2 regions of the Symmachiella dynata genome follow, and region 2 is predicted to be linked to the other one. Evidence: riboswitches for the same ligand, from Rfam matches in the RefSeq annotation. Region 2 holds a riboswitch; the other holds the start of a gene.
The links. Region 2 has a riboswitch for cyclic di-GMP ahead of Mal52_RS21010 (Ig-like domain-containing protein). Riboswitches for the same ligand answer to the same signal wherever they lie in the genome.
Positions count from the first base shown of each region.

Region 1: it holds a riboswitch for cyclic di-GMP, as region 2 does, so the genes downstream of both, Mal52_RS19765 (PKD domain-containing protein) here and Mal52_RS21010 (Ig-like domain-containing protein) in region 2, are expected to answer to the same signal.

Region 1 is NZ_CP036276.1:5,214,583-5,222,371, forward strand. Features, by position in the region: gene Mal52_RS19755 (hypothetical protein) at 1-1,478, shown strand, start outside; gene Mal52_RS19760 (type III PLP-dependent enzyme domain-containing protein) at 1,505-2,794, shown strand; cyclic di-GMP riboswitch class I at 3,187-3,264, shown strand; gene Mal52_RS19765 (PKD domain-containing protein) at 3,333-7,789, shown strand, end outside.
Region 2 is NZ_CP036276.1:5,563,195-5,570,983, forward strand. Features, by position in the region: gene ftsH (ATP-dependent zinc metalloprotease FtsH) at 1-1,798, shown strand, start outside; gene Mal52_RS21005 (aspartate aminotransferase family protein) at 1,971-3,320, shown strand; cyclic di-GMP riboswitch class I at 3,794-3,871, shown strand; gene Mal52_RS21010 (Ig-like domain-containing protein) at 3,921-7,789, shown strand, end outside.

The DNA.
Region 1 (7,789 bases), 350 kb from region 2:
GGTCCGTCGTTCCATTTGGATCGTGCACGAGTTCTTCCACTTCGCTCCGCGGATACGCGAAAGCGATGCGGACATTGCGTATCCTGCAGGGACAAGATGATTTCGACACGGCTGTCGCCCAGTGCGCACAATCGATCCGCACACGGCTTGCTGAATTGCTTGAGTTGAACGCCGACGTCGACATTGCATTGGCCCCTTCGGGCACCGATGTCGAGTTTCTCGCTGTCGCATTGGCGGGTGGCAATTCCAAGAAACAGATCGTCAACATCGTTGTTGGCCCGGGCGAAGTCGGCAGCGGAACACCGTTGGCCGCCGGATGTTGTCACTATGACAATCAAACGCCCAACGGCCGCAGCAAGACACGCGGAACGCCGATTGACGCCGAACTCGCGTCGCGGGTCACCGTAAAAACCGTCGACATTCGCGGCGCCGGCGGACGACAGTTGGAAGAATCAGAAATCAACGCCGAAGTCACCCAACTGGTCGTCGATTCCAGCAACGATGATACGGTCGTGCTCTTGCACATTGTTGCCCACAGTAAAACCGGTGTCTTCGCCCCCAGCTTCGCCTGCGTCGAACGGTTGCGAGCGGCCTTTCCCGACTTAGTGGTCGTCATCGATGCCGCTCAAGGACGCATCAGCCGCGCGGGATTACGCGACGCGTTGGACCGCGGCTATTTGGTGATTTTTACGGGATCCAAATTCTACGGCGGCCCCCCCTTCTCCGGGGCGCTGCTCATCCCACACACGTTCGACGAAACCATCCAATCACTCGGCCAACTTCCGCAGGGATTCGGCGATTATTTTTCCGCCGCTGAAATGCCCGAACGTTGGACCGCTATCCGCAACGCGCTGCCTAAGAAATCCAACCTCGGCATCGTGCTCCGCTGGACAGCCGCGCTGGCGGAGATCGATGCCTACTACGCCGTGCCGGAATTGACGCGGGACTGGGTGCTGAACTGCTTCGAAACCCAGGCCCCTCAGATCCTCGGTGCGTCCTCCGTATTTAAACTACTGCCAACCACTCCGGCACCGCACGACGAAGAAGTCGACCGTCCACTCGAAGCGCGAACAACCGTTGTCGGCTTTTGGATCACTCCGCCGGGTGAACGAAATGCTCTAGAGAAAACGGACCTCGCACGGCTACATCACAACTTGAATCGCGACATCTCCCTTCTGTATCCCGACTGGGATACGGAGGTTACTTCGCAATGTTTCCATATCGGACAACCGGTCAACCTCGGTACTGCCGGATATATACTACGGGTCGCGATTGGTGGAGAGTTGGTCGTCCGTGTGGCGACCGACGCACGCTTGGGACGTACTTTCGACCAACGCTTGACTTGGTTGCAGCAGCAAATTATGAATCTGCGACGCAAGGTGGAATGCCTTGTTGGAGTGGAAGCTGACGCCGATTCGGTGATTTTCAATCCTGGCGTGGAGTTACCGCTCAAACTGCCTGCCGCCAACTTAAAATGAGTGCCTGAGTATTTGAAAGCGGACGGATGGATGCCTTCGGTCGCCGAATTTCATTGGACGAAGCGGCCGCTGTGGTGCAATCCGCGCAATTGCACGGCCCGCTCACTGACGCGCCGTCCGCCATCTTTCACAACCTGCATCTCATGCAGTCGAGGTTGGCCGAACTAAAATCGGCATTCCCCCCCAACACGTTGCACGCGATTGCCATAAAAGCCAATCCGGTGTTGGAGATCCTCCGCGCAGTTGTTCAAGAAGGCTGTGGGTTGGAAGCGGCCAGTATTGAAGAGGTCCAACTGGCCCTCGCCGCCGGATGCCCGCCGCAACGGGTGATCTTTGATTCGCCTGCAAAAACGACGGCGGAGATCCGCCAAGCCTTGAACGCGGGAATTTATCTGAACGTCGATAACTTCGAGGAACTTCATCGGATCGCCACCGAACTGCAGACGCGTGCCTCGAACTCCGTGGTCGGCTTGCGGGTCAATCCTCAAGTTGGCGGCGGTACGATCTCACTGACTAGTGTTGCCAACACCGACTCCAAATTTGGCATTCCGCTCTCCACAAATCGGGCGGCGATTTTGGAGGCATTTGCGAGCCACGCATGGCTCCGCGGCCTGCACATCCATGTCGGATCGCAAGGTTGTGCCATGGGGCTATTGACCGACGCCATTACGATCGCCGATACGTTGCGAAAAGAAATCGAACAGCACAGCGGCCAAGTAGTCACGCATCTCGACATTGGTGGTGGTTTGCCAACGGTGTACCAATCTGATTTGACTGCCCCCACGCCGGCCGAATACGTCGCTGAGATCCGCAAGCGCGCACCGGACGTGTTGTCCCCTGACCTACAACGCATCACCGAATTCGGCCGCGCGGTCCAAGCCAATTGCGGATTCGCTGCCAGCCGAGTGGAATACTACAAACCCGCACAACAGATGGCCGTGATCCACCTCGGCGCGGACTTCTTGCTACGCCCCGTCTATCGCCCAGAGGATTGGCCGCATGAATTTTTTGTGTTGGATGCACAAGGCTTTCCCAAAACCGGTGAGACGCGTCCGGTGACAATCGTGGGACCACTCTGTTTCGGCGGCGACATCGTCGCTCGTGACGTGCAACTTCCGCCAATCGAAGCAGGCGATTGGATCGTGATCCGCGACGTCGGCGCCTATACGCTGAGCATGTGGTCCCGGCATTGCAGCCGCGGCATTCCAGCGGTCATCGGTTATGAACCTGATCGCCTGGATACCATGCAAGTCCTGCGTCCGGCCGAATCGCCGGAGGATATTGTGCGGTATTGGGGTCATGGTGAACAGATCTGAGAGCACGGTTGAAATCGTTGGCCTGAGTATTGTGCTCTATTCCATGTTTTCTTCCGTACTTGACTCAATCCAGAAAGTCTGGTTAACTAACACCCCTTTCGGAAACCCCCTATTCGTCCAGGGGCAAGCAGACAACCAAAACGAGATCGATCCCCACACGTTTTGAGGAGTGAGAGTCCTGCTAAACCAGTTGTTGTTGGGCCAGACAACATACACGGCGGGTGCAATCCTTTCGCCGCAATTCTCTGTCTAATTATTCCGAGCAGCATCAGCGGGTTCTCTTTGACACGATGTCATTCATGAGACACCTTTGAATAGCAACAGCGTGTTGCCACTTTTGGGTAACGCGCTGCTGTCATAAATACCGCGGGCTGCTGCAACTCCTCCAGAGCCTTCGATAAAGGCAAACCCGTCGTGAGGCGGGGACGCAAAGCCATGGGTCTCGCTCCAGAGATTGCCAGGTTCCCGAAAAGGTCGATCCCAACTCAAACCAGTTTGGAGGAATGCAGCAATGCTTTTCCGCGCACGATCAACTTCCATGTCCACGCAACCCCCTGAAGCGGACATCTCCACGCTGTTCTCGCGCCTGATCGGCTGCGCACTTCCCAAGCAACCTCGGCCACGCAATTCTCGCTCCACCGATTCGCTAAAGTTCGAGACGCTGGAAAGCCGGCTCGTTATGTCCGGCAACCTCGAGTTGAATGGCGGAATCGAAGAGGACAATAACACAGGTCACCCTCAGTTATGCGGCTGTGGTTGCTGCGGCGCTGGATACCTCAACGAACTGAACACCCTCGAATTGAACTCGACCTCTGAGGAATCAGGAGACGGAGAACAATTCCCGCTGGAAAGTCTGCCGTTGCTCTCCAGCAATTCCAACGCATCAGTGAAATTGTATCTGGATTTTGACGGACACTTCGAATCCAATTGGGGCTCCTATAGCAATATCACAACGCCGGCCTTTAGCCTGGATGGAGATTACAGCTCGTTCAGTACCGCCGAAATCAATTCGATCACCGAAATCTGGCAACGCGTCTCTGAGGACTATGCCCCTTTTAACATCGACGTCACCACGATTGATCCCGGCGACTTCAGCAACGGAAATGCCCTACGAGTGGCCATTGGCGGCAACAGTAGTTGGTACAGCAGCGGTGCGGGTGGCGTGGCCTATATCAACACGTTCACCAACTCCATCGTGAACACGGTCTACGTGTTCCCCGACAATCTGGCCAAAAACGCCAAATACATCGCCGAGGCATCATCGCATGAAGCGGGGCATGGGTTCGGGCTGAGACATCAAAGCACTTATGACAACGGCACCAAGACCAACGAATACAATCCAGGCAGCGGCGACTGGGCGCCGATCATGGGGGTTTCGTATTACAAAGCGCGGACTACCTGGCACGACGGGACGACAACGTCGGCCAATACATACCAAGACGACATGGCGGTCATTGCACGTGCGACGAACGGCTTTGGTTATCGGACCGACGATCATGGCAACATCAACTCGGCAACGACCTTATCCTTCGCCGGCAATAATGCGACTGCATCGGGCATCATCGAACGCATGAGCGATGAAGACGCTTTCTCCTTTTCGACGACCGGGGGACAAGTGGACTTGTCCGTCAATGTCGCTGAAGTCGGTGCAAACTTGGACTCCGTCATCGAATTGCGGACCGCGTCCGGACAACTGATCGCCACTGCCGATCCATCGGGAAGTTATGGAGCCGTCATTTCGACCGATGTCGCAGCCGGTGATTATGTGCTAGTCGTCCGCAGCACAGGCGAATATGGCTCAGTAGGACAATACACCGTTTCGGCAACCCGCAGCGAATCCACTGCGACGAATGAAATCTTCATTGCAGGAAATACTTCGGTTGCTGCGGGTGGGTTGTACACATTGAACCTCAGCGAAACCAACACCCAATCCTCAACCATCAGTCGTTGGACCATCAATTGGGGCGATGGCAACATTCAGACCATCAATGGAAACCCCAATACCGTCACCCACATTTATGCCGAGGGTCCGAATGCGTTCAGTATTTCCGCAACCGCCACCGACGCTGCAGGCACCTACCAATCCAATACGCTGACCGTCGACGTATTCGATCCCGCACCGGAATTAGCGATATCCGGTTCGAGCATTGTGGCAGAGGGTTCAACCTACGTTCTGGGTCTCTCGGCCGACGGCAGTGGCGCAGCGACGATCACGCAGTGGACCATTAACTGGGGCGACGGCACGATCCAGACGATCAACGGCAATCCCAACTCCACCAGCCATGTCTACGCCGACGGCACTGCCGCCTTCACGATCCAAGCCACCGCCACAAACGCGGCCGGCACTTTTTCCGCCAACGCACTGGCCGTCACGGTGAACAACGTCGACGCCACGTTGAACATTTCAGGAAACAGCTCGGTTGCCGAAGGCAATACTTATACGCTAAGCCTTGCTGATACCGACCCCGGGGCGGATACAATTAGCAGTTGGACGATCAATTGGGGTGATGGCACGATCCAGACCATCAACGGTGATCCGACGTACGCGACACACGTTTATGCAGGTAGCGGTCAATATGCGATCTCTGCCACTGCTAGTGACGAGGACGGCAGTTATCAGTCCAATGCCGTGGCGGTCAATGTCCTCGAAGCGGCTCCGCAATTAAGCATCTCCGGCACGGGAAATACGGCAGAAGGTTCGTCTTACAACCTGACGCTCAATGCTGATGGCAGTGGTGCCGATACGATTACGCAGTGGACGATTAACTGGGGCGATGGCACGATCGAAACCGTCAACGGCAATCCCAACTCGGCCAGTCATGTTTACGCCGACGGTACTGCCGCTTACACGATCCAAGCCACCGCCACCAACGCGGCTGGCACTTTTTCCGCCAACAACCTGGGCGTCACGGTGAACAACGTCGCTGCGACGTTGAACATTTCCGGCGACAGTTCGGTCGACGAGGGTGAAACCTACACGCTGGACCTGTCCTCCACAGATCCCGGTGCGGACACAATCACCAGTTGGACGATCAATTGGGGTGACGGCACGATTGAGACGATTAACGGTGATCCCTCCTCCGCCACGCACGTCTACACCGGTGGCGGTCAATATGCGATCTCTGCCACCGCTAGTGACGAAGATGGTAGCTACCAGTCCAACGCGGTGGCCGTTAACGTTTTGGCGGGGCAGAACATTGCGTCTCCCAGCAATTTAGTCATCACTGGTAAGAGCGGCGCACAATTACAAGTGCAATGGCAGGACAATTCGACCGGCGAAACCGCATTTGTCATCGAGCGGGTCACGACGACATCAAGCGTGCGTTATACATCCGAGTGGGTGACCGTTGGTACAACAGAGGCCAACACGACCAGCTTTACCGATACGGTCCCCAGCGCGGGGCGGTACTTGTATCGCGTTCGTGCGGTGGCCGATGTGGATGGAGATGGGCAATCCGACCTCTTCTCCGGATACAGCAATGAAGTCTATGTCAAATTCAAACCCGGTGAGGTGCAGCAAGAAGTCCCTCAATTGAATATCTCCGGCGCGGGAAACACAGCGGAAGGCTCCTCCTACAACCTAACACTCAATGCTGATGGCAGTGGCGCGGATACGATCCAAAACTGGACGATCAATTGGGGAGATGGCACGGTCGAGACCATCAATGGCAATCCTAACTCCGCCAGTCATGTCTACGCCGATGGGACTGCCGCTTACACGATCCAAGCGACTGCTACCAACGCGACCGGCACATTCTCCGCCAACACGCTGGCCGTTACGGTGAATAACGTCGACGCGACGCTCAATATTGCCGGAAACAGTTCGATCGACGAGGGCGAAACCTACACGCTGAACCTCTCCTCCACTGACCCCGGAGCGGATACAATCACCAGTTGGACAATCAATTGGGGCGACGGCACGGTCCAGACCATTAACGGCGATCCGACCTACGCGACGCACGTTTATGCGGGCAGCGGACAATATGCCATCTCCGCCACCGCTAGCGACGAAGATGGCAGCTACCAGTCCAACGCCGTGGCGGTCAATGTCCACGAAGTCGCCCCGCAATTGAGTATCTCCGGCTCAGGAAATACGGCAGAAGGCTCGACTTACAACCTGACGCTCAATGCTGATGGCAGTGGCGCCGATACGATCACGCAGTGGACGATTAACTGGGGTGACGGCACGATTGAAACCATCAACGGTAATCCCAACTCCGCCAGTCATGTCTACGCCGACGGCTCCGCCGCCTTCATAATCCAAGCGACCGCCACCAACGGCGCCGGCACAGTTTCCGCAAATAACCTGGCTGTGACTGTGAACAATGTCGCCGCTGATTTGAACATCTCCGGCTTCAGTGCGGTTGGGGAAGGTGAAACCTACACGCTGAATCTCTCCTCCACTGACCCCGGTGCGGATACGATCAGCAGTTGGACGATCAACTGGGGTGACGGCACGATTCAAACGATCAACAGTGATCCCTCTACCGTTACACACGTTTACGGGGCTGGTGGACAGTTTACGATTTCAGCGACGGCCAGCGATGAAGATGGTACGTATCAATCCAACTCATTCGGTCTCAGCGTGATTGGAGCGGCTCCGCAATTGAGTATCTCCGGCTCGGGAAGCACCGCAGAAGGTTCGACCTACAACCTGACACTCAATGCCGACGGCAGTGGGGCCGATACGATTACGCAGTGGACCATCAACTGGGGGGATGGCACGATCGAAACCATCAATGGTAATCCCAATTCCACCAGCCATGTCTACGCCGACGGCTCTGCTGCCTTCACGATCCAAGCGACGGCAACCAACGCGGCCGGCACATTTTCCGCCAACGCACTGGCCGTCACGGTGAACAACGTCGACGCTACGTTGAACATTTCCGGCGACAGTTCGATCGGTGAAGGCGAGAACTACACGCTGGACCTCTCTTCCACCGATCCCGGTGCTGACACGATCACCGGCTGGACAATCAACTGGGGTGACGGCAC
Region 2 (7,789 bases):
GAACATCCACAATCTGACGATCGGTAAAGAATTCATCCGCTTTCAAGATCGCCCTGATCCCAAAGACGGAAAGCCCCCGATTCCGAAAAAGTTTTACATCCCCATCAACGCGCAGTCGGACATGGCCAGCGACCGTTTAGAGAAGCTGCTGGAATCCAAGGGGATTCCCTTTGCATATGAGCCTCCGCCATCGGAATGGAAGGGGATGTTCATGCTCTTCCTCCCCTTGATTATCCTGTTCCTGTTGCTGATGTTCTTCTTCCGCCGCATGGGGGGCGCCGGAACGGCAATGTCGTTTGGTCGCAGCCGCGGGCGGTTCTATGCGCAGGAAGATCTTGAAGTCACGTTTGAAGATGCCGCTGGAATTGATGAAGCGGCGGATGAACTCCGCGAAGTGGTCGAGTTTTTAAGGAACCCCGCCAAATACCAAGCCTTGGGCGGACGGATTCCCCGCGGAGTTTTGCTGGTCGGTCCTCCAGGAACAGGAAAGACCTTGCTGGCCAAAGCCGTGGCGGGCGAAGCCGGTGTGCCGTTCTTTAGTTTGTCCGGCTCCGATTTCGTCGAGATGTTTGTTGGTGTGGGGGCTTCGCGGGTGCGGGATATGTTCGCGCAAGCGGTCGCCAAGTCGCCATCGATCATCTTCATCGACGAACTCGATGCGTTGGGCAAAGTCCGCGGCAGTGGTGCTCCCGGCGGACACGATGAACGCGAGCAGACACTCAACGCACTGTTGGTTGAGATGGACGGTTTTCACTCCGACCAAAGCGTGATTGTGATGGCCGCCACAAACATGCCCGAAACACTGGACCCCGCATTAATGCGGCCCGGACGCTTCGACCGCCACGTTCTAGTCGATCGCCCCGACTTCAAGGGCCGCGAAGCAATCCTCAAAGTGCACATCGTGAAAATCAAAGTCGGCGACGATGTCGATTTGGAACGAGTCGCCCGCATGACACCGGGATTCGTCGGGGCGGACTTGGCCAACCTCGTCAACGAGGCCGCCCTATTGGCTGCTCGCAAAAACAAAACCTCCGTCGGCATGGCCGAGTTCGAAGAGGGCATCGAACGCGTGATCGCCGGTTTGGAAAAACAAACGCGGATCATCACCCCGGAAGAAAAACAACGGGTCGCCTACCACGAATGCGGTCACGCACTCGTCGCCTGTTGCTTGCCGCATACTGATCCGGTACACAAGATTTCCATCATCCCCCGCGGCATGTCGGCACTGGGATACACGCTGCAGCATCCGGATGAAGAGCGGCATTTGGTCACGCAGTCCGAATTGTTCAACCGGATTTGCGTGTTCCTCGGCGGGATCGCCACCGAAGAAACGATCTTCCAAGAAACGTCAACCGGCGCTCAAAACGATCTGGAACGTGCCACCGATCTGGCCCGACGGATGGTCACCGAATTCGGGATGAGTCCCAAATTGGGGCGCGTGAATTATCACGTGAGCAACCGCTCCCCGTTCCTGGCTTCGGGATTTGGAGCCTCGACTGAGCGTGCCCATAGTGAGGAGACGATTCGCGAAATTGATTTGGAAATCAAACGCATCGTCGATGAGGCCAATCGGACGGCGCATGATATCATCAAAGAACGCCGCGAAGTCTTGGAACACATGACGCGCGAGCTGCTCGAAAATGAAATCATGAACACCGATCAACTGCAGGCCATTCTGGATGAACACAAAATCGGCCCGCAAATCAAACCAGGGACCCATGCCCGCAACCCCGTCCCCCAGGCCACCGACTCGGAACAGGACAACGACCTGCCGTCTCAACCCGCCGAAGGGGGATGATAGCAGAGACGGACGTCGCATTCGGTACAATTCGTTTCAAAACCCTCTGACGCGTCTCACTGACACTGCACTGAACGTATCGAGAACAAGCGCAACCGGGTTTTAAAACAGGTTCTAGCACTTGCCCTGCCTGCTTGTCGCTCAAAAACGGGTATAGAAATAAGGAATCTCGATGTCCGCCATCGACAAAACGGTTTGCCGTGTCCCCCGTTCCATGGAGCTTTACGCCCGCGCCGAGCAACTGATCCCCGGTGCCACGCAGTTGATCAGCCGGAGGCCATCACGGGCCGCCATGGGCGTTTCGCCCGCGTTTGCGACTCACGCCAAAGGGGCCAGATTTTGGGATGTCGATGGGCACGAATACATCGATTGGGTCAGCGGGATCGGCGCCATCATCCTTGGCTACTGCGATCCGGTTGTCGACGCGGCTGTCTGCAAACAAATTGAATCCGGCTTGAACTACTCGATCAACCATGAATTGGAAATCGAACTGGCCGAAGAACTAGTCGCCACGATTCCTTGTGCCGAGATGGTCCGTTATGCCAAAGGGGGTGGCGATGCGTGTGCCATCGCCGTTCGCATCGCGCGGGGGGCTACCGGGCGGGAAAAGATCCTGTTTTGTGGATATCACGGTTGGCACGATTGGTATCTAGCGGCCAATCTTTCGGCCGATGCCACATTGGATGCACATCTGTTTCCCGGCATCGAACCAATTGGTGTGCCCCAATCACTGGCCGGAACCGCCATCCCCTTTGAATATGGCAACGCCGAGTCGTTGCAATCGCTCCTGGAGAAACACGCCGGGGAGGTTGCTGCAGTGATTATGGAGCCACTTCGCAGCGAGGAACCACCGGACGGTTATTTGCAACAAGTCCGTTCGCTCACCCAGCAACACGATACCGTATTGATCTTCGACGAGGTCTCCACAGGTTTTCGTTTAAGCGCCGGCGGTGTGCAACCGTATCTAGGCATCGAACCCGACATGGCCGTTTTTGCCAAATCGATTTCCAACGGTTACCCGATGGGAGCTGTCGTTGGCAGCCGCGCCGTGATGGAACCGGCAGCACAAATGTTCATTTCCAGCACCTACTGGAGCGACCTGATTGGCATTCGTGCTGCTCTGACCACCTTGCGAGAGATCCGCCGTCGGGGCGTCCCCGAGTACCTACAGAATCTCGGCCGTACGATTATCTCGCGAATGAACGAAGTCGCTGACGAGACCGGTTTGCCTGTCCGTTGCGGCGGGATTTCGGTCCATCCCTATCTGCAGTTCGACGTCGACGATCCCACGATCGCTCGGCAACTCTCCACGCTCTATGTGCAGGAAATGGCCAAACGGGGCTGCCACGGGTTCCCTTCTTTTTATCTCAATGCCGCTCAAGGGACCCCGGAACTCGACCAAACCACGGCGGCCGCCCGCGAAACGTTTGCGCTCCTCAAACAGGGGCTCGATGCGGGCCAGCTCGACGGACTCCTCGAAGCCGATCTGACGCAGGACGTCTTTCGCCGCATCGTCCGCTGACGGTTCGTCCAACATGAATATCCCGCCCAGCAGTGACTGAAGGTCATCACGACCGACCTGTCACCGACGCTTTGCTGCGGTCGATGGTATCGATTGCCACGCCTACGGGTGTCATGTCCGCTATTTGCAACATTGCTTGTCATGTTGCCCGCACGCATCACCGTTGTTCGCGAACCACCGCACCGCGTTGCTTAAACACATCGTGGTCTTGCATCCCGTGTTGCCTTGCATCAGCGCTGCTTGAGGTAGGTTGCACGCGCGACAAGTCTTACCGCAAAAGCAGCCAGCGCAGGCAGCTTCTCTTTGACACGCCGCGGTTTGTGACACAAGTTTTTAATGGCGGTTCGCTTTCTCGAATGCCATTCGAAACAGAGTTGGTCGAACATTAATCGGCATCCTTCTGGCGGTGGCTTCGAGGATTGCAGACCGTTGATACCACAGATTTGCCGCGGGCTGCTGCATTCGTCCAGAGCCTTCGACAAAGGCAAACTCGTCGCGAGACGAGGACGCAAAGCCATGGGTCTCGTTCGAGAGATTGCCAGGCTACCGAAGAGGTCAATTCATTTCTGAATAGCGTTTTACGTTTCTGGGATTGCAGCCATGCTGTTTCGAGATCGTTCGAAATCAAATACGAAACTTGCCGCCGAAGCCTCTTCACTTCTCGCGCGGCTCGTCGGTCACGCCATCCCCAGAACTCCGCGCCGCCTCCCCACGCTCAACAAGCTTCGACTGGGTTTTCAAACTTTGGAACCCCGTCTCGTCATGTCCAGCAGCCTCGATCTGAATGGCGGCATGCACACCGATGATGATGCAACGGACCATTCCGCTGGATGCGGCTGTGGTTGCTGCGCCGGTGGCCATCTGCATGGACTCGACCCCATCGAAACGACCACAACCCCCGACGAATCAGGGGATGGTGAACAATATCCCTTGGCCAGTTTGCCGTTGCTCTCCAGCAACCCCACGGCTTCGGTGAAATTGTATTTGGATTTTGATGGACATTTTGAATCGCAATGGGGCGCTTACAGCAACATCACTTCGCCGGCATTCAGCATTGATGGCGATTACAGCAGCTTTAGCACGGCTGAAATCGATGCGATTACCGAAATCTGGCAGCGTGTCTCTGAAGACTATGCGCCGTTTAACATTGATGTCACCACCGTCGAACCTGACAGCTTCGCCAACGGCGAAGCAATGCGTGTGGTAATCGGCGGCAATAGCAGTTGGTATGGCGGGACCGTTGGCGGATTGGGTTACATCAACTCCTTTACCGATTCGATCGTGAACACCGTCTATGTCTTTCCGGACCACCTTGCCAAAAACGCCCGGTACATCGGCGAAGCGGCTTCCCACGAAGCGGGGCATGGTTTTGGACTCAGGCATCAAAGTGCGTACAACGGCAGTGGCACGAAAACCCATGAATACAATCCCGGCGGCAATGGCTGGGCGCCGATCATGGGGTCGTCGTACTACCAAACCCGCAGCACGTGGAGCGACGGCACGACGTACTCGGCCAATGCTTATCAAGACGACATGGCAGTCATCGCCCGCGCCGCCAACGGGTTTGGCTACCGCACGGACGACCATGGCGGGTTGGACTCCGCAACGACGCTTTCCTTCACCGGCAATACTGCGTCGTCCTCGGGTATCGTCGAGAAAATGAGCGATCAAGATGCTTTCTCCTTCACAGCAGCCGCGGGGCAATTGACCCTGGAATTGAACGTCGCTGAAGTGGGAGCCAACCTCGATAGTGTTCTCGAATTGCGAACCCAGGCGGGAGACCTAATTGCAACCGCTGACCCGTCCAATGATTTTGGCGCAACCATCTCGACGACTGTCGACGGTGGGAATTACGTGTTGGTCGTGCGCAGCACCGGCGAATACGGCTCGGTGGGACAATACACCATCTCCGCCACACGTGCCGAACAGACCACCGAGATTGCCATCTCTGGGGAATCGTCCGTCATCGAAGACGAGACCTTTACCCTACAGCTTGAAGAAGTTGTTGAAGGCGCATCACCGATTCAAAGCTGGACAATCAACTGGGGCGACGGAACGATTCAGGTCGTGGCTGGGAACTCTGATTCTGTCACACACGCTTATACCACCGGTACAGGCCAGTTCACGATTCAAGTGACGGCGACCGATGGCGAAGAGACGTTCGAGGCCGACAACCACGTTGTCAATGTCATCGATCCTGTTCCAGTGCTAGCGACATCGGGAGCGACCTACGTCGTCGAAGGAAACTCCTTCCAACTGGGACTTTCGGCCGCGGGTGATGGGGCAGACTCCATCACACACTGGACCATCAATTGGGGCGACGGCACGGTCCAAGTGGTTTCCGGAAACCCGAACAGCGTATCCCACGTTTACACCGACGGCACGACGGTCGTGATGATTCAAGCCTCTGCGACGAATTCCTATGGGACCTATGCCGCTGCTTCTAAAAGTATCACCGTTCAGAATGCAGCCGCCACGCTGGAGATTTCAGGAAGCAACACCACGCAAGGCGGCAGCACATACACACTTGGTCTGTTCTCGACAGATTCCGGGAATGACACAATCTCGCATTGGACCATCAACTGGGGGGACGGCACGATCGAGCAGATCAACGGCGACCCCTCGACAGCCACTCACTCCTATGCCAACAGCGACGGACAATTCACGATTTCAGCCACAGCGACGGACGAGGACGGGACCTATTCGGCCAATAACTTGATCGTCGAGGTCGTCGAAGAGACCAATCCCCCATTGAATTTCAATAGTTACAGCGTCAATAGTTATAGCCAAGGGCAAGACATTGCAGGGAACGCATCAGTCGGCGACGGCGGCTCGACGTTGCAATTGACAGGTAATGTTTGGAAACGCATTAACTACGACTATACGATCACCGTTGACACCGTACTGGAATTGGAATTCAGTAGTCTCAGGGCATCGGAGATTTCAGCAATTGGTTTTGACACGGACCTGCACCACGACCAACACCGCGCGTTTCAACTCGCCGGGACCGACTCATGGGGATTGCAGGATTTTCGCGTTCCCAACACCAACGACTCCGAAATGGTACGGATCGTCATTCCCATCGGCCAGTTTTATACCGGAGACGTTCGATACCTCTTCTTCATTAATGACGAGGACGTTTCCAATCCGAATTCGGTCAGCACCTTTTCTAACGTGCGGGTCTATGAGTCGATGAGGGCTCACGATGACGTGTTTGCGGCCGACGAGGCGGATGGTTCCGTCACTCTCGACGTCCTCGCCAACGACAGCAAAACCACCGGAGTCTCAGACCCCTTAGAAATTATCTCTGTCAGCCAAGGCTCGGCAGGCGGGACCATCGTCATCGCCAATGGCGGGACGAATCTCCTCTATACTCCGGCCGCGGGATTTTACGGCACGGAGACGTTTACCTACACCATGACCGACGGAATGCCCAACAGTGAGTCTACGGGGAAAGTGACTGTCGTGGTTGAGGCAGCCACTTCGCTCAGTGGCGAGGGTGAAGCTACCGTCGGCGAAAATTACGTGTTACGACTCGACACCCGCGATGGATTGGCCGTGTCCAATTGGACGGTCGATTGGGGTGACGGCACGGTTCAGAATATCGCTGGCAATCCCACATATCTGACGCACACTTACCAGAACAGCGGCCGGCAACATACGATCACAGCAACGGCGGCAAACGGCGGCACGCAATATGGCTCGGTGTCACACAGCGTCGATGTCGAAGTCGTAGAAGTCAACTTCGACCAACGCCCCATTCGTTCGTACGCTGGGAATCAAGACGCCAAGGGCGATGCTTCGGTAGAAAAAGACGGAAACGCAGTCCGCCTGGACGGAAACGTCTGGAAACGTATCAGCATGCCGATGACGATCACCAGCGAAACGGTGTTGGAATTCGACTTGCGGATCCTGCGTGAAGGAGAAATTCACGGCATCGGATTTGACAACGATTGGTACCACAGCTCTGCACGTACGTTCCAGCTACGTGGAACCGATACCTGGGGACGACAAGATTTTCGCACGTCCTCGAACACCAATGGCACCGTGCACTACGTCATCCCCATCGGGGAATTCTACCAGGGATACGTGAAGTATCTGTTCTTCGTCAATGATGAAGATGTTTCCAGACCCCGCTCAGAAGTCGTCTTTTCCAACATCCGCGTTTACGAACATGGGCCTGCACCGCAGGAACCTGCCGAGAGCGCCGCGCCGGGAGCGAGCCCGCAACTGGTCGCTGCCGATCCTCTTATTCCCCCGTCAAACGGTCTCGCTGCAATCCTCGCGGAAGTCGACGAGCAATTGATGCAGGTAGAAAACTATGGCCAAGCGACTGCTGCGGAATTCACAAAACCTGTCTCAGTCTCCACGCTAACTCATTCAATGAATCAGCAGTCATTTTCGACGTTCGAATCATGGCCCGTATCACAGAGTTCTCTCGGTAGCTCTTTGCTCTCATCTTCCATCGC